Regions from separate parts of the Ruminococcoides sp. genome, predicted to be linked through region 2. Evidence: predicted binding sites of a transcription regulator. Region 2 holds the regulator's gene; each other region holds the start of a gene.

Region 1 (7,435 bases), on a different contig from region 2:
CCGTGACGGTCAGCACAATTATCACAACTTCCATTTCTCATGTTACTCAAACCCGAGTTTCGGTATCTGATATTAATTTTTGCAAAGAAGGTCTTAAAATGAAAAAAATAGGTTTCATAGGCGCAGGCAATATGGCAACAGCCATTATAAAAGGTCTTATGGCGCAAAACGACGGCAAGGCTGATTTTATCAATGTTTTTGATGTAAGCGAAGAAAAGTGTGCCGCTATGAAAAATATGGGTGCAAATGTAATGACATCTGCCGATGAAATTGCAAAGAACAGCTCAATTGTTGTTCTTGCAGTCAAGCCGCAGAATTATCCCGAAGTTCTTGAGTCCCTCAAAAACAGCATTACAACAGCCAAAACCGTAGTATCAATTGCCGCAGGCATATCTATTGCATATGTAAGAAAAGGTCTTGAGTGTGACTGCCCTGTTGTAAGGGTTATGCCTAATACGCCTCTCTTGCTCAAAAAGGGTGCAACAGCCCTTTGTCCGTCTGAGAATATCAGCGATGATGACAAAACAATCGTTTACAATATGTTTGCAGGCAGCGGTGTTTGTGAATATATTGACGAAAGCCATATGAATGAAATAATTGCGGTAAACGGCAGCAGCCCTGCTTATATTTATCTTTTTGCAAAGGCTATGGCTGATTACGCAAAGAATTGCGGAATCGACTATGACAAGGCCATGAACCTTGTCTGTGCAACTCTTGAGGGTTCGGCAGCAATGCTCCGTGACAGCGGTGAGCCTGTTGAAACACTCATAGACCGGGTTTGCTCAAAGGGAGGCACAACAATTGCCGCTATGGATAAGCTTAAAGAACACGGTTTCTATGAGGCTGTTCTTGACGGCATGGACGCTTGTACAAAGAGGGCAGAGGAGCTTGGCAAATAATTTTGCCTTAACATAAAATGAATACATTCCTCATATATTTTAACGGACAACCAATGAGAGGAATGTATTTTATGAAAAGCATTGTATTTTCTTTTAAAAAGCGTTATCTTTTTCGCAGATCAAAGGGAATTTCACCGTCTGATGTCAGATTTTTTATAAGGCGATATTCCGTGGTGCTTATCTTTGTTTCGGCTTTTCTTACCGGACTTGTTTTCGGTTCAATTTATGCATCAAAAGCCGATAAGCAAATGCTTGATTCCCTTGATTTTCTGTTTACTACAAATCTTGATGCAAGGCTCGGTCAGAATGCCGTCAGCACATTTTGCGCCTGCTTTGCATCTGATTTTATATTTCTCACGGTTGTATTCCTCTTGGGACTTGCACCGTGGGGAATACCGTTTTTGCCGTTTGTTTCAGCATTTAAAGGCTTTGGAACAGGACTTACTGCGGCATATCTTATTATTACATATTCACTTAAAGGAGCAGGTTTTTATCTGCTCGTTGTGTTGCCGGGAACATTTTTGTTCTGTCTGGCACTCGTAAAGCTGTCGGCATATGCTTTTGAAATTTCAAAACAGATGTTTTTCAGCTTAATCGGTCATTCTCATCAAACAAATTCTTTGAAAAATGAGGTGATTGATTTTTGTTCCCGATCTGTTTCGGCACTCATAATGACATTTTGTTCAACCTTGCTGGACACGGCTTTGTGGTGCTTGTTTTCGGGAGCGTTCAATTTCTAATTTTGGAGGGCGCTATGGCATCGGAAAAGAACGCTGTAGCATTGACAGGGTTTTTCTCGTCATTGTTTCACAATTTACCACGACTTTTGCTAACGAATGTGCTTTTTGCATTGCCGTTTGCCGTAATATTCGGAATTTTCTTTTTGATTAATACCATTACGGGTCTTAATTCAATGTTTATATATTTTCTTACGATAATTCCGCTTTTTCCGTTTTATGCCGGCGTAACTCAGGTTACTTCCCATATGGTAAGGGGAGAGGAAAATGTTGATGTTTTCTCAAATTTCATAGGCGGAATAAAGGAAAATCTGCTTAGATTCCTCATACACGGCGTTGTGATGTATGCCGCTGTTTTTATCAGCTACTACTCAATTGTGCTTTATCTCGGACTCGGTTCAAAGAACGGAATGTTTTATGTTCCGCTTGTTATTTGTATTTTAATTGCAATTTTCTTTCTGTTTATGTTCTTCTATGTTCCGCCTATGACGGTTACTTTTGATATCAAGATGAAGGATATTTACAAAAACAGCGCACTTATGACAGTCGGTGAGCTTAAACACAATCTGTTTGCAGTTTTCGGAATTTTTATTTTATTCCTCGTTTGTGCAACAGTGCTTATGTGCAGTTTTACTCCGGTACTGCTCATCATTTTCACAATTGTTCTTGCATTGTTCATTGTTCCGTCAATTTTATCTTTTATAATCAATTCTGCAGTTTATAAGAATATGTATTCAATGATTGTTGACAAGGATTCAAAGAGCAAAACAATTGATAAGAAAATGGAGAACAGACGCAAAGGTCAGTTCCGTGATGATGAAGAGCCTGTCGTAGAAGATTATTCGGATCTTGAAATTGATGAATCGGCTGACGGTGATGAATTTATTTTCTATAACGGAAAAATGATGAAAAGAAGTTATCTTTTAAAGCTTAAAAAAGAGGCTGAAGAAAGGAAGAACGCAAAATGAGCGGTAAACACGCAGTTAAAAGTTCAAAAAAATCATTGATAATAATTATTTGTGTTGTTGTACTTGTTGCAGTAATTGCAGGTGCGGTTATCCTGTTTATGAATCTTTCGGGTAAAAATAATAATTCGGCAACAACAGTACCGACTGTGGCTGCTTCAACAACCATCGGTAATACAAACTTAACACAGAATGTTTCCGACTCTGTATCCGAAACCACACAGCCTGCAACCAAATCGGGTGAAGCTTCACAAGAGCCGACAGAACAGGGATACACAGCCGAAACATCTTCAAATGACAGTGAAATTGTTGTTCCGACAATCAGCGGAGAGAAGCAAAAGCCAAAATTCAGTGCAACTCTTATTCCGTACTATGCAAAAGATGAAAATTCTTCTGAAGAATATTCTTTGAGAGATCTTTTCGGCTCTGCTTATTCAGGCGGCGGATTTACTTTTAATGAGGACGGAACATTCATTGACGGAATCACAAGTGCCTCGGCAAATTCAGGTGCGTACATAGTTGAGGGCGACTCCGTTGTAATAACATATTCCAACGATAAAAATGTTATTGCTGCCGTAACCAAATGGAACGGTGATGTTCCTGCTGAAATTACCGTAAACTACGGCGGAATTATTGTATCCTTTAAGTAAAATATCGGTGATTAAATGAGTAAGAAATCTGTTAAAAAGCCTGACTATGCAAAATTTGAGGCTAACAGGGCTGTAAAAAAGAAGAATAAGAAAAAGAAAACAACAGCAATTGTTTCATCGGTTATTGCCGCCTGCGTATTTATCATTGCGGCAATCGTTGCCGTTAATGTGCTTTCACCGTCAGTAACCGCCGAGCTTACCTCATCTGCATGGGTTCCCGAAGGTGCTAAGAATGCGAGTGGTGATGAGGTTGAAATGAGTGAGGTTTACAACACAAATTACAGCGCTTATCAGGGTTCTATGTCATTTTCCGATGATGGCACTTTTACTTTATGGCTTTCGCCGGGAAGTCCGGATGACGGAACTCACAGCGGAAAATATACCGTGTCAGCTTCGGACAAAGTCAATTTGTCATTTGATGACGGAACAAATACTTCCGCCATACTCACACAAAAGAACGGTAAAATTTCGTCTGTTGTGCTTAAATATAACGACTATGAAATAACATTTGTAAAACAGTGAATACTTAAAAAACAAAAGATATACGGTAAAATTTTCTGCCGTATATCTTTTTCATTTTTCTATATTCCGTCAAACAGACTTAGCTGTTCGGTTTTGCTTTCAAACTTATGCAAATACGAAAACACATTTTCAACTCCGAACATAATTCCGTGATTTCTGCAAACTTCTGAAATCCTGTTCATCAGAACATTATTGTTACTGCTTGTAAGCTGATATGAATTTCCGTATGTATAAATGTATCGTTCTTTCATATTCGGAAAGTGTTTGTCAAGCCGGCTGTAAAAATATTCTCTGTCACCGTCACGCAGAGTAAGACCTATGCCAAAGCATATTATTCCACTAACCTTTGCGTCAATGCAATACTTTAAAAGTCCGTCAATATTTTCTTTCGTATCATTTATAAACGGTAAAAACGGAGAAAACCACACAACACTCGGAATACCGTTTTCGTGAAATGCCTTGAGTGTTTCAAATCTTTCTTTAGTAACGGAAACATTCGGTTCAATTATTCTGCAAAGGCTTTCGTCTGCCGTTGTAAGCGTCATCTGTAACACAGCCTTGCTTTTATCGTTTATTTTCGTAAACAGGTCAATATCTCTCATAACAGATGCCGACTTTGTCTGTACAGTTACACCAAATCCGTAGCGGTTGATTATTTCAAGACATCTTCGTGTCAGTTTCAGTTCTTTTTCAAGGGGAATGTACGGATCGCTCATCGCACCCGTACCAATCATACATTTTCTGCGTTTCCTTTTTAAAGCGTTTTCAAGCAATTCCGGGGCATTTTCTTTCACCTCAATATCTTCAAATCGGTGATTCATCTGATAGCATTTACTGCGTGCGTCACAATAAATGCATCCGTGTTGACATCCTCTGTAAATGTTCATGCCGTTTGCGGCAGATAAAATTCCCTTTGCTTTGACCTTATGCATATAATCCTCCGCTTATTGTTTGGCATCGACAAACCACCTGTTTTCCTCCAAAAACAGATATCGTTCTTTGCCGAGGATATGGCAGGTGTAGCGTATTCCCGCACCGCCTGCTTTGAGAGACGCCGCATACCGCACATCGGAAATTTTGTCAATGCGGTATCTCCTTCCGTCATCCCACACAATATATTCGGGGATAAGATCTCCGTCACAATCAAATGTGGCAGTAACTTTAACATACTTTTTCATAGCTTGTTACCTCCATTAAAATCAGAGAAACATCTTTAATTTTTCGCCTAAGATGCATCGTTATCATAAATATCCGACAGGATGAATTGTATGATCCTCCTTTGGGTTAAAATCCGAAAGCTCCTTGTCATCGAGCAAAACGGCAGGGCGAACAGCATAATTGCCGAATCGCTTTTTTAATCTGTCAAGTGTTTTGTCAAGCTGTTCGTTCTGAATAAGTCGCTTTTCATCACGCAAAAGGCTCATCTGATGCGGCTGATCATCGTGAATAAAATCCGTAACGCTTACCCCGATACTTCTCAGCGGCTTTTCCATTTTATAGCTTTTTTTGAAAAGCTCAATAGCCGTATTTGTTATATCCTTTGTAAGATTTGTGTGGATTTCCGTTGTGTGCTGTCGGTTAAATGACATCAGCTCGTTGTCACGAATCGTAATGCAAACCGTTTTTGCCATAAATCCCTGTTCACGCATTCTTCTGCAAACGCTGTCACACAAAACGAATATAACCTGTTTTACATCGTTAAAGGTTACCATATCTTTCGGAGTTGTGGTTGAGTTACCGATTGACTTCACCTCGCTGTTTTCGTTCATATGGGCAACAGGGGAAGAGTCGTATCCGTTTGCAAAGCCGTAAATTAGGTCACCCCATTTTCCAAGATATGACCGCAGCAGCGTAACATCGGCAGTTGCTATATCTCCAATCGTATAAATGCCGATAGATTCAAGCTTTCTGCCCGTTGCTCTGCCAACATACAAAAGGTCTTTTGCAGGACAGTTCCACACAATATCTCTGTAATTTTCTCGTGTGATTTCCGTTATAGCGTCAGGCTTTTTATAGTCACTTCCGAATTTGGCAAAAATTTTATTAAAGCTGACTCCGATGCTTACGGTTATTCCGAGCTCCTGTTTTATACGGCGATTAATTTCGAGTGCAATCTCTTTGCCGTTCATATTCTTATTGTCGGTAACATCAAGCCATGCTTCGTCAAGTCCGAACGGCTCGATTTTGTCGGTGTATTCGCTGTAAATTCTCCTCGCCATTTTTGAAAATCGCTTGTACAAATCAAAGTGTGGAGGAACGGTTATGAGGTCGGGACATTTCTGCTTTGCCTGCCAGATTGCCTCGCCTGTTTTTATATTATACTTTTTCGCAATCTCATTTTTAGCAAGAATAATTCCGTGCCGATTTTCCGCATCACCGCTCACGGCAACAGGTTTGTTTCTGATTTCGGGATGATGCAAACACTCAACGCTCGCATAAAATCCGTTACAGTCGCTGTGAAGAATAACCCTGTCCTTTTTATATTTGCTTTTGTCAACGGCACAATTAATATTCACAACGCATCACCTCGAACATTTGTTTTTATTCAATTATAGAACACTTGTTCTATAAAGTCAAGCGTAATTTTGTCGCTTGCGGCAAAAGAATTGGTGTACAATTTTGTTTGATTAAATAAAATTTTAAATGTTCTATAATTTCTTCTTGTAATTATTGACAAATATTGTTGAAAGTGATATTATGAAAATGAAATTAGATATCGCTGTCTTAAATGATACAATAAAATTATAACCGATTTATTGTATGGTCGTGAGTTTATTTTTTGCTTTTTTGAAAGGAGAATTGTTATGAGTATTAAAAAAATAAGTGCTTTATTACTTGCTGTATTATTAATTGCAAGCACCGCCGTTTTTTCTGTTTCAGCGGTGTCACAAAGTTATTCGTATATTTATAATTATGCGTTAAAAGTAAAGATGGATATTTCATCTACCGGTGAAAAAAAGCCGTATGCATATTACTATTATGACCATAGTTATAAGTTGGCGGAAGAAATTTTATCTTTATCGGAAGAAACGGAGAGTATAGAATTACAAAATAAATATGATGAATTAAAGGATTTTTATGAGAATCCGTGGATAAGACCAAGTGGTGCCGGCTATACTTGCTATTATGCTGTTAATGAGAAAAACGATAATAACTGGTACTCTGACGAAATTTGGAATACATTTGTTGAAAAAAGAGAAAAGCTTTTTAATGCCCTTAGTGTTAACAATCCGAATTTTGAACTTAAAGAGTATGGCGAGGGAATTTTAGATAAAGATTATACTATTAAACAACAGAAATACATAAGTGAATGTTTCTATGAGTTATTGGAAGTTTTTAATACAATGACCTGTCAGAATATTGTTCTCGGTGATGTTAACGGTGACGGAGTTGTTAATGTATTAGATGTTACGCTTGTTCAAAAATATATAGTAGGTGTGGTTGATTTTAACTGTGCACAGAAGTTGAGAGCAAGAGTGAATTGGAATGCCTTTCCCATAACTGTCAAAGAGAGCACTACCATACAAAAATATATTGTCGGTTATACAGACGTATATTTCTATACCGGTGGAATCGTTGAAAATGAAAGCGATTTTGCAACATCTTTGGATAACTGGGAGATTTGTTCTCAGTGGTAATTAAAGTTATATCAAAAAAGACTT
Region 2 (7,435 bases):
CACCTGTAAGGAATTTCCGAGAATCACTCAGGACTACACCGCTTTTTGTGAACATACGCTCTCGTTTGCCTGTCCCGAGGCGGCAAGGCTTATGCTTGAATCGGATTTTGACACAGGCTTTGCAACCGATATTCCGCAGGACTCACAGACCGATTACAGCACAACCGAGATGAATTTTCTGCTCTCTGCAAGAAAACGCACTTTTGAAATTCTCTCAGACTGCAAACTGTCCTTGTCCGAAAGATTGTGCAGACTTCTTGCCTTCAATGAGCGAGTGCAGAATATGCTTGACGATGAAATTTTTGATATCACGGCTATGCCGACAGATGAATATAAAAAGCAAAGCTGCGGAGATGCGTCATTCATTTTTGATTTGCACAAAAGCCTTGATATCATGAGTAAGGATTGGTTATGTGAGCTTGAAGCAACCGCCGATTTTGCAAAAAATAATACGCTGTCAAGCCGTTTTGACAAACCGCTTACCGCCTATCTTGACTACTATGTCCGCAGATATTACCTTTCCGCAATCGACAGTTTTAATGTCATATCCACAATCAAGCGAATGGTCTGTGCATACATAGTGACCGCTTATGAACTCGAAAGGCCCAACAATCCGACTCAAACCGAAATTGCGAAAATTCTGCAGGGATATTCAAAAGAGGTTGAACATTCCTATGAAAACGGCGAACTCCTCGAAGATGAATTTATCTTCAATCCACTTTTTTCAACCGACAATTTAATAGGTATTTTATAAATAAATCCCGAACACATTTTACCGTGTTCGGGATTTGTTGTTTATTCTTTATTTTCGTCAGAATTCTTTTTGTTTCGTTTTTTCACGGAAACAATGTCGAGTTCAAACCAGAATGTACTGCCTTTGCCGAGTGTACTGCGAACGCCGTACCTTGCTTTGTGGCTGTCAAGAATACCCTTGACTATTGACAAGCCGAGTCCCGTGCCGATAACGCCACGCTTATGCTCCTTGTCAACCTTGTAGTAACGATCCCAGATGTATTCAAGCTTTTCGGGAGGAATGCCGTCACCGTGATCCGTTACCTCAATGAGAACCTTTTTGCCGTTTACCTTTTGCGTTACAATAACAGTTTTGTCTTCACCGACATAATTGACTGCATTGTTCACAAGATTATAGATTACCTGTGAAATTTTCAGTTCATCGGCAAAAATGTAAACATCTTCGTCACTCTCAAACAGAATGTTGTATCCGTCCTGTTCCTTGAGCTTTGCGTACCTTGTGAAAATATTCTTGATGCTGTCGGTAAGACAGAACTCCGATTTTTCGGGTTGAATTGAACCCGATTGAATCTTTGAGAGGTCAAGCAAATCGTTGACAAGTGTTGAAAGTCTTGTTGCCTCGTCAATAATAATCTGAATATTTTCGGGAGTGTTTTCACCGGGCAGGTCACGCATAACCTCGCCGTAGCCCGTAATCATTGTCAGCGGTGTTCTCAAATCGTGCGAGATGTTAGCAATAAGTTCTTTTTGTAATTTTTCGGTTGCAGCAAGCTCCGTTTTTGCGTAGTTCAGCGTTTCGTTGAGTTCCTCAACCTCAAGATATCCTCTTGCGTTAAAGTCAACATCATAGTTTTTCTTTGCAAGCTCCTTTGCCGCCGTGTTTGTCTTAGAAATCGGTTTCGCAATTCTGTAGCTTGCGTAAAGCGAAATTATAACGGCAAGAAGCACAAACACAACCGAAACGATTGCAAGCTGGTCACGGACGATTTCAACCGTGTTAGTCAGCGGTGTGATTGACGATGTTACAATCAAAAAGCATTCGCTGCCGTCCTGCAGATTGATAATGTCGGTGTAGACCATATTTTGAACATTTTTATCGGGAGCGGAAGCATACCGAACAGTATTCCTCTCGGCTGTGTCGGATGAAGAATATTCATTAAAAAACTGTCGCTCAAACTTGCCTTTAATGCTGTCCTCTTTGTAGTTGCTTGTGATGAACATATAATGTCCGTCATTTTCCTCTGCCAGCTTGTAGTATGAATAGACATCGTGATACTGAAAATTCAGGTTTGAAACGGGGTTGTCATATTCGCAACAATACTTCAATGTGAAAAGAGAAGTTGAATCGTAAACATATACCGAAAGTGAATTGTAGCTTGCAACATTTTCAATTGTTCCGAGAGCGTTTTTGTTTTCTTCAATCGACTTTGAAATCACCTGTGCGTTCTTTTCAACCTGTGAAGATTTTGTTGCCGTGTAGAACGATTCAAGAAAAAAGGTCTGGAACACCCACAACACGATCACAATTGCAAATCCGAACAGAAGAAAATAGCATAACAGCTTAAAATTCAACGGCAGATAATGGCGGTCAAATCGTTTGTTAGATTGTTTCAAAACGGTAACCCACCCCTCGAAGCGTTACAATGCATCTGCTGTATTCGCCAAGGCTCTTTCTGAGAAGCTTAATGTGTGTGTCAAGCGTTCTTTCGTCACCGAAGAAGTCGTAGCCCCAGACCTCGCTTATAAGCTTTTCACGGGTGAGTGCAAGTCCTTTGTTCTTTACCATATAGAAAAAGAGTTCGTATTCCTTTGGTGTCATCTCAATTCTTTTGCCGTCAATTGTAACGATTCTGGCTGAGAAATCAACCGAAAGACCTTCGTATGTAAATACATCCTTCTTCACATTCTCTTCGTTCTGAGCGCCTTGTGAACGTTTGATTACGGCATTAACACGCATCATAAGCTCCTTTGGCGAGAACGGCTTAACAACATAGTCGTCACTGCCAAGCTCAAAGCCGTGAATTTTATCGTACTCCTCGCCTCTTGCCGAAAGCATAATGATAGGTGTTTTCTTGAATTTTCTGATTTCCCTGCAAGCGGAAAAGCCGTCAAGCTCAGGCATCATAACATCCATTATAATAAGGTCAAAGTCCTCTTTACGGCAAATTTCAATTGCCTGCATACCGTCAACGGCTTCTTCAACCTCAAAGCCCTCAAATTCGGCATATTTTCTGATAATCTGTCTGATTCTTGCCTCATCGTCAACAACAAGTATCCTGCTCATTTTTGTACGCCCCTTTTATTAAAATTATAAGCGTCGGTTAAGACGCAGTGTATTCCAACTGTTACTCTATCATCCGAATGTGATAAAATTATGTTAATTTTCAATTTTGTTGGTGAAATGAATGTTTTATGTTCATTTGTAGCGGCGAACAGTGTTCGCCAATCGAACCGATTGTAAAATCGGTTCGACAGTATAAACATTTTATTTTAATTTATTATCTACTGCGGTACAAGAACGCAATTGTTGCTCATTTGTTTTGGTTTTGCAACCAAAACAAGTGGCAATCACTGATTGCCGCTACCGATTCGATTGTGACATTCATAAATGTTATAACAAACTGATTATACCACATTTCATTTCTTATTGAAATACCGTTGAAAATAAATTATAATGTATAGTGTTAAAATTTGGCGCTAAATTCATATTAAGGAGTTCGGATATGGAAATAAGAAAAATCAAGGCGCAGACGGTATGCGATACGGTTAAAAAGCTGTTTACCGACTGCAACTATTTTATCGGCAAAGACATTATGTGCGCCCTTGAAACCGCAAGGGATAACGAAAGCTCGCCTGTAGGCAAAAGTGTACTTTCACAGATTATCGAAAACGATAAAATTGCGGCTCGTGAAGAAGTTCCGCTTTGTCAGGATACGGGTATGGCTGTCCTTTTTGTTGAATACGGTGACAGGGTTGTTATTGAGGACGGCAGTTTTGATGAGGCTGTCAACGAGGGCGTTCGCAGAGCCTATATTGACGGCTACCTTCGCAAGAGTGTAGTAAATGATCCTGTTTTCGACAGAATCAATACAAAGGATAACACTCCTGCAATTATCCACACAAAAATTGTCAGCGGAAATCAGATTAAAATTACCGCCGGCGGCAAGGGTTTCGGCAGTGAAAATATGTCGCAGATAAAAATGCTCACCCCGTCAAAGGGCATTGAGGGCGTTAAGCAGTTTATTCTTGATACTGTTTTTCAGGCAGGTCCAAATCCCTGCCCTCCTATGGTTGTCGGTGTCGGAATCGGCGGTACTTTTGAAAGAGCCGCCCAGCTTGCAAAAAAAGCAACCTTCCGTCCGATTGATTCCAAAAATGAAGATGAACGCTATGCGCAGCTTGAGGACGAGCTCCTTGCCGAAATCAATAAAATGGGCTTCGGTCCTGCAGGACTTGGCGGTAATACAACCGCAATCGGCGTGAATATCGAAACTTCACCCACACACATTGCAGGAATGCCTGTTGCGGTCAACATCTGTTGCCATGCCGCAAGACACGCAAGTGCAACGATCTGAGGAGGAAAAGCTGTGGAAAAGAAAATTACACTTCCGATTACGGACGAAGATATCAAAAATCTTAAAGCAGGCGACAGCGTTCTGCTCTCGGGTTCAATCATCACAGGCAGAGATGCCGCACACAAAAGACTTTATGAATTGATTCAGAAGGGCGAAAAACTTCCCGTTGACATCAAAGGCGAGCTTATCTATTATGTTGGTCCTGCTCCTGCAAAGCCCGGTTATGCAGTAGGTCCTGCAGGTCCGACATCAAGCTATCGTATGGACAAGTACGCTCCGTCACTGCTTGACCTCGGACTCAAAGGAATGATAGGCAAAGGCGCAAGAAATAAAGAAGTTGTCGATGCGATTGTTCGCAACAAGGGCGTGTATCTTGTCGCAATCGGCGGTGCGGCGGCACTTATCGCCAAGAGCATCAAGAGCGAGGAGATTCTTTGCTACGAAGATTTAGGCACAGAGGCTGTTCGCAGATATGAGGTTGAAGATTTTCCGTGCATAGTTGCAATCGACAGCAACGGCAACAATGTCTACGAAACCGAACCGCCAAAATACAGGGTGAAATAATCGGCAATATAAAATTTTATATAAATAAAAACGGTCGGGCGACAATGCTTGCATTTGGCAAACTGTCATCCGACCGTGAATTTTATTAAACTGTTTCTGCAAAGACAGACGGCTGTTAATTAAGCGCTTACTTTGCACAGCTTGCAATCGCCGATTTCTATAGCTCTTTCGAGGGTGTCGGTAAAATGTGTGACTTCTTCGGGAATGTCGCAGTAGAGGTACTGCTCATTCACGGCAAAATCTTCCGCCTCTCGCGACTGAACACACACTTCATACATTCCGTTCGGGTGTTTATAGACCTCGTAACGAAACATTCTGTCATCTGTGTACATATCGTAAATCACATAGTCACGCATTTTATCACTTCCTCTCAATATATTTTTGTTGCGGATTGCAAACAGTACTTGGTTACTTCGTTCCTAAAAACTCCTGTACTCTTTCAAAAAGGTACGGCTGAATTGCAGGGTATGTCAAATTTTTTGGTATATCGTCAAAAAGATTAATCTTTTCAATTTCAAGTGGCGGCAGTTTTTCAAAACTGCGAATTTCCGCAAAATAGAGCATTCCGTAATCCGTGAATGAATAGATGCACACGGGATAGATGTCGAAATCTTTTGCACCCGTTTCTTCCCAAAGTTCACGCTTTGCGGTTGCTTCAATATCTTCGCCGTCCTCACGATGACCGCCAGGAATTTCATATGTATCACGCTCTTTGTGCTTGCAGAAAACCCATTTTCCGTTGTATCTCGCACAAATTACGGCGTATTTCAACGGCTTGTCTGCGTTGAGGTCGAAAAATTTAACTTTCATAGCTAATCCTTTTAATCAAAATATCTTACAAGCGAGATCACCTTGCCGAGCAAAGCGACTTCGTCAACTATAATCGGTTCAAAATTATCGTTTTCAGGCTGAAGTCTGAAGTGACCGTTTTCTTTGTAAAAACGCTTTACGGTCGCCTCGTCACCGACAAGAGCAACAACGATTTCGCCGTTCTCCGCAACAGGTGTACGGTGAACAATTAAAATATCGTCAGGGAAAATGCCTGCGTTAATCATACTTTCGCCCTGAACACGCAGAGCAAAAAGCTCTCTGCCCCTTTTTAAGCTGTCGGGAACAGGCACATAACATTCAATATTCTCAACGGCAAGAATCGGATAACCTGCCGCAACTCTGCCCAAAACGGGAACATCGGTGCTTTTCTCCATGCCGTTAATCTGAATACAACGGTTCACGCCGTGTTCTCGTGAAATAAGACCTTTTTCTTCAAGTGCCTTGAGGTGGTGGTGAACGGTTGATGTTGAACTCAGTCCCGTTTCTTCGCAGATTTCACGAACTGACGGAACTCTGCCCTCGCCTGCACATTCCTTTAGATAATCGAAAATTTTCTGTTGGCTTTTGCTTAAAGGTTTCATATCGCAACGCCCCTTGTTTGTAATTACAGTATGATTGTACCATATATTTTCAGAAAAATCAAACATTTGTTTTATATTTTTGAAAAATTTTTTATTTTGTCGAATAAATAAAGAAATTATTTGAGTTTTGATTGATTAACAGAAAAAACAGATGCTTTTCATTCCGATTTCAAAAAGGGTTCACACAGTTTTCATATTTGCATTGTTTAATATAAGCGTACTCAGAAAGACGGAACCGCATCCGTCAGAGTATAATTGTTCTACCCTCCTCAATGCGAGTCTGAACAAAGACTCGTAATTGTACCCCTCATTTTTTAAAGAACATAAGAAAGCACCGGGTCGCCGCAAGCCCGGTGCTTTCGTCGTTTTAAGGACAAATTAATTGCAACACTGCAGCGGTGAACAATTACAAAGTCACGCTCGGGCATAATAGTTTTTAATATTGCAAACTATCTGCACGAACGAAAATAAACACGAACCGAACAATTGCAATGCCACGCTCGGGCATAATAGTTTTTTAAATATTGCAAACTATCTACACGAACTAAAATAAACACGAACGAAAATAAACATAAACTAAAAAATTGAATTATCATCTGCACTATGATACAATATATATAGTAAAGTGAGGTGCTTGTATGCTTGAGAACAAACTCGGATTGACTTCTTCTGCGGAGCTTGCTCGTGAAGAGGAGCGAATCAGTAAGAAAAAGGCGGCAATGCTTTTTGAAAATCACATTCTTGACAACCTTGAAAGCGGAAAGTTTTCAACATTACAGACAATCCACAAGTACCTTTTTGATGAAATCTACGATTTTGCGGGAAAGTTGAGAACCGTAAACATTGCAAAGGGCAATTTCAGATTTGCACCTTTGATGTACATTGAATCAGCTTTGAAAAACATTGATGAAATGCCGCAGAGCAATTTTGATGAGATTATAGAAAAGTATGTCGAAATGAACATTGCGCACCCATTCAGAGAGGGCAACGGTCGCAGTACACGAATCTGGCTTGACCATATGTTGAAAACTGAAATCGGCAAGGTTATCGACTGGAGCAAGGTTGACAAGGAAGATTATCTGCTTGCAATGGAGCGCAGTCCCATACGGGACATCGAGATAAAATATGTTT
Region 3 (7,435 bases), on a different contig from region 2:
TTGAAGAAACTCTCCCGATTATCAAGGCTCAGGGCGATGTAAACCCAATCGGTCTTGTTGTTTCCGTTGACCGTATGGAGCGTGGCAAGGGTACAAAGAGCGCACTTTCCGAGATTGAAGAAAAGTACGGACTTAAAACAACTGCAATCGTAACAATGGCAGAGGTTGTTGAACACCTTTACAACAAGGAATACAAGGGCAAGGTTATTATTGACGACAAGCTCAAAGCCGCTATTGACGCTTACTATGAGCAGTACGGCGTAAAGGAATAACAGCTTTTAATTATTAATATTAATCAGTCGGGGCGGTTTTATCCGCCCCAAAAGTTTGAAAAAACTTATTTTGCGGTGGGGATAATATGGCACGGACAACCGATAACGAACACAGCGGTCATCGTGAAAGAATGCGTAAAAAGTTCATAGAAAACGGCTTTGATGTGTTTGAAACGCACGAGGCTCTTGAAATGTTCCTTTACTATGCTATTCCGAGAAAGGACACAAATCCTCTTGCACATCGTCTGCTTGACCGTTATATCACTGTCGGCGGAGTGTGTGACGCTCCGATTGACGAGCTTATGAAGGAATTCGGTCTGTCTGAAAATGCCGCCGCATTGCTCAAAATGTTGCCCGAAATGGCAAGGCTTTATACCGAATCAAAGATGTCGCATGATAATATCATCGACTATGAAAATCTCGGTAAAATATTTAAAGCAAAATTTATCGGTCGAACAAACGAATGTGTCGCGCTCATGCTCGGTGATGCAAAGGGCAAGATGATTTATTTTGATATAATTTCAAAAGGTTCGCTCAATTCATCCGATATGCCCGTCAGAAAAATTGTTGATTTGTCACTTCGTCACAATGCCAAAACTGCGTTTATAGCACATAATCATCCCAGCGGAACGGCTCTGCCTTCGGGAAGCGATCTTGACACAACAATAGTTTTGAAGAGTACGCTTGCAACTGTCGGAGTTGAACTTATCGACCATTTTATAATAACCGATGATGATTATGTTTCTCTCCGTGAAAGCAGGCTTGCGGGGAATATCTTCTATTATGAAAAGTAATAATGTTCTTTAAAAGAAACATTTGACAATTTAAAACATCTGTTCTATAATTAAAATCGAAATTTTGTTCGGATATGTTTTCTGTTACAGGACTTTTGTAATAAAGAGCCGTGTAACAGGAAACATAATAAAAAAATCCGTATTTGGAATGTGATGTGTATTATGGAATTTAAACTTCATTCAAAATATCAGCCGACAGGCGACCAGCCGCAGACAATCGAAAAGCTTGTAAACAGTATAAATGCAGGCAACCGTGAACAGACGCTCCTCGGTGTAACGGGTTCGGGTAAAACTTTTACAATGGCAAATGTTATTCAGAGGGTTCAAAGACCGACACTTGTGCTTGCACACAACAAAACTCTTGCGGCTCAGCTTTGCAGTGAGTTCAAAGAGTTCTTTCCGGAAAATGCGGTTGAATATTTTGTGTCATACTACGATTATTATCAGCCTGAGGCATATGTTGCACAGACGGATACTTATATTGAAAAAGACAGTTCAATCAATGACGAGATTGATAAACTCCGCCACAGCGCAACGCTTGCACTTTCCGAAAGACGAGATGTAATTATTGTTGCCTCGGTTTCTTGCATATACAGCCTGGGCGATCCTATTGACTACCGAAATATGGTAATCTCACTTCGTCCGGGAATGGAAAAGTCCCGTGATGAGCTTGTAAAAAAGCTTGTTGAACTGCAGTATGAACGCAATGATGTAAGCTTTACCCGTAATAAATTCAGGGTTCGTGGTGATGTGGTTGAAATTTTCCCTGCCGCATCAAACGATTCTATAATCCGTGTCGAATTTTTCGGAGATGAAATTGACAGAATTTCCGAAATCAATCCGCTTACGGGTGAACTCAAAGCTGTTCTGAAACATGCCGCAATCTATCCTGCGTCCCACTACATTGTGTCGGGAGATAAGATGAAAAAGGCTCTTGCGGAAATTGACAGGGAGCTTGAGGAAAGACTTGCATATTTTCGTGAAAACGGAAAGCTCCTTGAGGCACAACGACTTGAACAGCGTACAAGGTACGATATGGAAATGTTGCAGGAAATCGGATTTTGTACGGGTATCGAGAACTATTCAAGAATAATGTCGGGCAGAGCGCCGGGCTCATCGCCGTACACGCTTTTAAGCTATTTCCCCGATGATTTTCTGCTCTTTGTCGATGAGTCCCATGTAACGCTTCCACAGGTACGGGGAATGTTTGCGGGTGACTATGCAAGAAAAAAGAGCCTTATTGACTACGGCTTCAGACTTCCGTCTGCACTTGATAACCGTCCGCTCAACTTTGACGAATTCTATTCAAAAATAAATCAGGCTGTTTATGTAAGCGCAACACCGGGCGATTTTGAGCTTGAAAAATCAGCTGTTGTTGCAGAGCAGATTATCAGACCTACAGGACTTCTTGATCCTGAAATTTCGGTAAGACCTACCGAAGGTCAGCTTGACGACCTTGTGTCAGAAATCAATATCCGTACAGCCAAAAATCAAAGAACACTTGTCACAACCCTTACCAAGAAAATGGCGGAAGACCTTACCGCATATCTTGAAAAGCTGGGTATCAGGGTTCGTTATATGCACCATGACATTGACACCGTTGAAAGAATGGAGATTGTCCGTGATTTAAGACTCGGAGAATTTGATGTTCTTGTCGGAATCAACCTTCTGCGTGAAGGACTTGATATTCCCGAGGTTTCTCTTGTTGCCGTACTTGATGCCGACAAAGAGGGATTTCTCCGTTCAACCCGTTCGCTTATTCAGATTGCCGGCAGAGCCGCACGAAACAGCGAGGGTACGGTTATTATGTATGCCGACAGCGTAACGCCGTCAATGAAGGTTGCAATAACCGAAACACAGCGCCGCCGTGAAATTCAGAATAAATATAATGTTGAACACGGCATCGTTCCAAAGACTATTGTCAAAAAGGTCAGCGATATACTTGAAATTTCTACTCACGATGACAGTGAATTTAAAAATACAAAAAAGCTTTCAAAGGCACAAAAACAACAGTTGATAGAAAAACTGACAAAGGAAATGAAAGCTGCCGCAAAGTTGCTTGAATTTGAACACGCCGCATATCTGCGTGATAAAATCAAAAAACTGCGTGGTGAAAAATGATAAAGGAAGAGTAAAATGCCAAGAAAGAAAACCACCGATTATGATAATACCAGTATCACAACGCTAAAGGGTGCCGACCGTGTCCGTAAGCGTCCTGCCGTAATTTTCGGTTCGGACGGTATTGACGGCTGTCAGCACTCCGTGTTTGAGATTCTTTCAAACTCAATAGATGAGGCGAGAGAGGGTTACGGTAAAAAAATCACAGTTACACGCTATTCCGACGGCTCAATTGAGGTTGAAGATCACGGCAGAGGAATTCCCGTTGACTACAACGAAAACGAAAAGCGCTACAACTGGGAACTGGTTTTCTGCGAACTCTATGCCGGCGGCAAGTATAATAACAACGAGGGTGAAAGCTACGAATTTTCCCTTGGTATGAACGGTCTCGGTCTTTGTTCAACCCAGTACAGCTCCGAGTATATGGATGTTGATATCCGCCGTGACGGCTACCGATACACTCTCCGTTTCGAAAAAGGCGAGATTGTCGGCAAGCTCAAAAAAGAGCCGTACAGCAAAAAGGATACGGGTACAAAAATTCATTGGAAACCCGACCTCGAAGTCTTTACGGATATCGACATTCAGCCCGAATATTTTCTTGACATAATGAAAAGACAGGCTATTGTCAACGCAGGAATTGAATTTGTTTTCCGCAATCAAAACGGCAAAAGCTTTGATACGACAAGCTATAACTATGTAAACGGTATTGTTGACCATGTTGCCGAGGTAGTCGGTGAAAATGGACTCAGCTCAATTCAGCATTGGGAAACCGAGGTTAAAACCCGTGACCGTGACGATAAGCCCGAATATAAGTGCAAAATGGATATCTCGGTTGCATTTTCAAATAAAGTGCATCTCACCGAATACTACCACAACTCAAGCTGGCTTGAACACGGCGGCGCTCCCGATAAGGCGGTGCGGAATGCCTTTGTTTATCAGATTGACAGCTACTTAAAACAGAATAATAAATATAACAAAACCGAAAGCAAAATCAAGTATGACGATGTTGAGGACAGCCTTGTGTGCGTTATTTCGTCTTTTTCAAGTGTTTCATCATATGAAAACCAAACCAAAAAGGCGGTTACAAACAAGGGTATTCAGGACGCTATGACTGCATTTCTCCGTCAGAGTCTTGAAGTCTATTTTATTGAAAATCCGCTTGAGGCAGAAAAAATCTGCGAACAGGTGCTTATCAATAAGCGCAGCCGTGAAAATGCTGAGAAAACACGACTTAACATAAAGAAAAAGCTTTCGGGCAATCTCGACATAACAAACCGTGTTGCAAAATTTGTCGATTGCAGAAGTAAAGACACGGAACAGCGTGAACTGTTTATAGTAGAGGGTGATTCTGCTCTCGGTGCCTGTAAACAGGCAAGAAACCCCGATTTTCAGGCAATTATGCCAATCAGAGGAAAAATACTTAACTGCCTGAAAGCCGACTACGATAAGATTTTTAAGAGCGAAATCATTACCGATTTGCTCAAGGTTCTCGGTTGCGGCGTTGAGGTTAAGTCAAAAGCAAACAAGAATCTTTCAAGCTTTGATATGAACGCACTTCGTTGGAGCAAAATTATTCTCTGCACCGATGCCGATGTTGACGGCTTCCAGATCAGAACACTTTTGCTTACCATGCTTTACAGACTTACACCTACACTCATTGAAGAAGGCAAGGTGTTTATTGCCGAATCGCCTCTTTATGAAATTACATCCAAAAACGATGTATATTTTGCATACGATGAAGTTGAAAAGGATAAGTTCATTGAACAGCTCGGCAATGAGAAATTCACAATTCAGCGTTCAAAAGGTCTTGGTGAAAACGAACCCGATATGATGAACCTTACCACAATGAACCCCGAGTCACGCAGACTTATCAAGGTTCTTCCTGCCGATGCAGAACAGACAGCGGAAATTTTTGATGTTCTTCTCGGTGACAATCTTCAGGGAAGAAAAGATTATATAGTAGAACACGGCAACGAATATATTGACCAGCTTGATGTAAGCTGATTGGAGGTGGAAATAAATGGCGAAAAAATCTTCAAAGACTCCCCGCAGAACTTCACCGTCAAAAACTCACGGTGTAATCAACGGTGCGGGTGAAGTAGTGGAACAGCCAATCGTTTCCACTATCAGAGAGAACTATATGCCGTATGCAATGAGCGTAATTCTCTCCCGTGCAATTCCCGAAATTGACGGGTTCAAGCCGTCGCACAGAAAGCTCCTGTATATGATGTACAAAATGGGACTTCTGAACGGAGGAAGAACAAAATCGGCAAACATTGTCGGTGCAACAATGAAGCTCAATCCTCACGGCGACTCTGCAATTTATGACACAATGGTTCGTCTTTCAAGGGGCTATGAGGCACTTTTGCATCCGTATGTAGATTCAAAAGGTAATTTCGGTAAATTCTACAGCCGTGACATGGCGTGGGCGGCATCCCGTTATACTGAGGCAAAACTTGATGCAATCTGCAACGAGCTGTTTCGTGATATAGACAAAGATACCGTAGATTTTGTAGATAACTACGATAATACAATGAAAGAACCGTCACTTTTGCCGGTTGCATTTCCGTCTGTGCTTGTAAACGCAAACACAGGTATTGCCGTTGGTATGGCGTCAAATATCTGCTCATTCAATCTGCGTGAAATCTGCGAAACAACAGCGGCACTTATCCGTGATCCCGACCATGATATAAAGTCAACTCTGCCGGCTCCTGATTTTACAGGCGGTTGTCAGATTATCTATGATGAAAATGTCATCAATCAAGTCTATGAAACCGGCAGAGGAAGTATCAAACTCCGTGCAAAGTATGTCTATGACAAGTCTGCAAACTGTATAGATATTCTTTCAATTCCTGCCACAACAACTTGTGAGGTTATCATTGAAAAGGTAATCGACCTTGTAAAGCAGGGTAAAGTCAAGGAAATTTCCGATATTCGTGACGAAACAGGTATTGACGGACTTAAAATTACAATTGACCTCAAGCGTGGCGTTGATGCCGACAAGCTTATGACAAAGCTTTACCGCTTTACAACACTCGAAGATTCCTATGCCTGCAACTTCAATGTGCTTATTGCAGGTGTTCCGAGAGTTCTCGGTGTAAAGGCGTTGCTTGAAGAATGGATTGCTTTCAGAATTGAGTGCGTCAGAAGAAGAACATATTTTGACCGCAACAAAAAAGCTGACAAGCTTCATCTTTTAAGAGGTCTTGAAAAAATTCTTCTCGATATTGACAAGGCAGTAAAGATTGTCCGTGAAACCGATGAAGAATCCGAGGTTGTGCCAAACCTTATGATTGGATTCGGAATTGACGAAATACAGGCTGAATATGTTGCCGAAATAAAACTTCGTCATCTTAACCGTGAATACATTTTAAAGCGTACAAAAGACCTTGAAGACCTTGAAAAAGAGATTGCCGAGCTTGACGAAATTTTAAAAAGCAAGGCAAGAATCAAGACAATCATTGTCAAAGAACTCAAATCAATTGCCGAGAAATACGGTCAGCCGAGAAAGAGTATCATAATCTATGACGATGTTGCAAGGTATGAGGAAGAGACAGTCGAAATTCCCGATTATCCTGTTAATCTTTTCTTTACAAAAGAGGGATATTTCAAGAAGATTACTCCGCAGTCGCTCAGAATGAGCGGTGAACAAAAGCTCAAAGACGGTGACGAAATTATTCAGGAGCTTGAGTTCACAAACAACTGCGACCTTTTGTTCTTTACAGACAAGTGTCAGGTGTATAAGGCAAAGGCTGATGATTTTGCACAGACAAAGGCAAGCGTACTCGGTGACTATGTTGCCGCAAAGCTTGGCTTTGATGAAGGCGAAAATGCTGTGAAAATGGTTGTTACAAAAGATTACAAGGGTATGCTGCTCTTTGCTTTTGAAAACGGCAAGGCCGCAAAAGTTCCGCTTGAATCCTACGCAACAAAGACTAACCGTAAAAAGCTCACTGGCGCATATTCCGACAAATCTCCGCTTGTCGGACTTCTCTATATGCCTGAGGATGAAGAGGTACTCTTCAAGGCGTCATCGGGAAATATGCTCCTTGTTCACACGGGCGCACTCGCTCTCAAAACAACCCGTTCAACACAGGGTGTTGCCGTTCTTAAGCCCAAAAAAGGTCACAGACTTTTCAGCATAGAACGCTATAAAGACGGTACTTTTACAAATCCAAAGCGTTACAGAACAGGTTCACTTCCTGCAAGAGGTGCGTTGCCTGTGAACGATGATTCAAAAGACGAACAGCT

What was found. The regulator LexA, encoded in region 2, represses DNA repair genes until DNA is damaged. The targets are predictions, from matches to a motif close to CNAACANNTGTTNG.
Region 1: the regulator LexA is predicted to act here: its motif matches at 6,302-6,315, upstream of dinB (DNA polymerase IV).
Region 3: the regulator LexA is predicted to act here: its motif matches at 1,099-1,112, upstream of uvrB (excinuclease ABC subunit UvrB).

What each region holds. Positions count from the first base shown of each region.
Region 1 covers NZ_DBLZMS010000008.1:21,061-28,495, reverse strand. The annotation lists gene AC2HW8_RS08010 (SH3 domain-containing protein) at 1-70, shown strand, start outside; gene proC (pyrroline-5-carboxylate reductase) at 99-899, shown strand; gene AC2HW8_RS08000 (stage II sporulation protein M) at 971-1,639, shown strand; gene AC2HW8_RS07995 (DUF624 domain-containing protein) at 1,654-2,604, shown strand; gene AC2HW8_RS07990 (hypothetical protein) at 2,601-3,251, shown strand; gene AC2HW8_RS07985 (lipocalin family protein) at 3,267-3,773, shown strand; gene AC2HW8_RS07980 (radical SAM protein) at 3,833-4,705, opposite strand; gene AC2HW8_RS07975 (hypothetical protein) at 4,718-4,951, opposite strand; gene dinB (DNA polymerase IV) at 5,015-6,289, opposite strand; gene AC2HW8_RS07965 (dockerin type I repeat-containing protein) at 6,578-7,411, shown strand.
Region 2 covers NZ_DBLZMS010000002.1:244,982-252,416, reverse strand. The annotation lists gene fliB (flagellin lysine-N-methylase) at 1-754, shown strand, start outside; gene AC2HW8_RS02910 (sensor histidine kinase) at 796-2,367, opposite strand; gene AC2HW8_RS02905 (response regulator transcription factor) at 2,354-3,037, opposite strand; gene AC2HW8_RS02900 (fumarate hydratase) at 3,483-4,328, shown strand; gene AC2HW8_RS02895 (Fe-S-containing hydro-lyase) at 4,341-4,892, shown strand; gene AC2HW8_RS02890 (hypothetical protein) at 5,012-5,248, opposite strand; gene AC2HW8_RS02885 (NUDIX hydrolase) at 5,301-5,702, opposite strand; gene lexA (transcriptional repressor LexA) at 5,714-6,304, opposite strand; gene fic (protein adenylyltransferase Fic) at 6,943-7,435, shown strand, end outside.
Region 3 covers NZ_DBLZMS010000008.1:13,042-20,476, reverse strand. The annotation lists gene pyrE (orotate phosphoribosyltransferase) at 1-272, shown strand, start outside; gene AC2HW8_RS07955 (JAB domain-containing protein) at 359-1,066, shown strand; gene uvrB (excinuclease ABC subunit UvrB) at 1,229-3,187, shown strand; gene AC2HW8_RS07945 (DNA gyrase/topoisomerase IV subunit B) at 3,203-5,188, shown strand; gene AC2HW8_RS07940 (DNA gyrase subunit A) at 5,205-7,435, shown strand, end outside.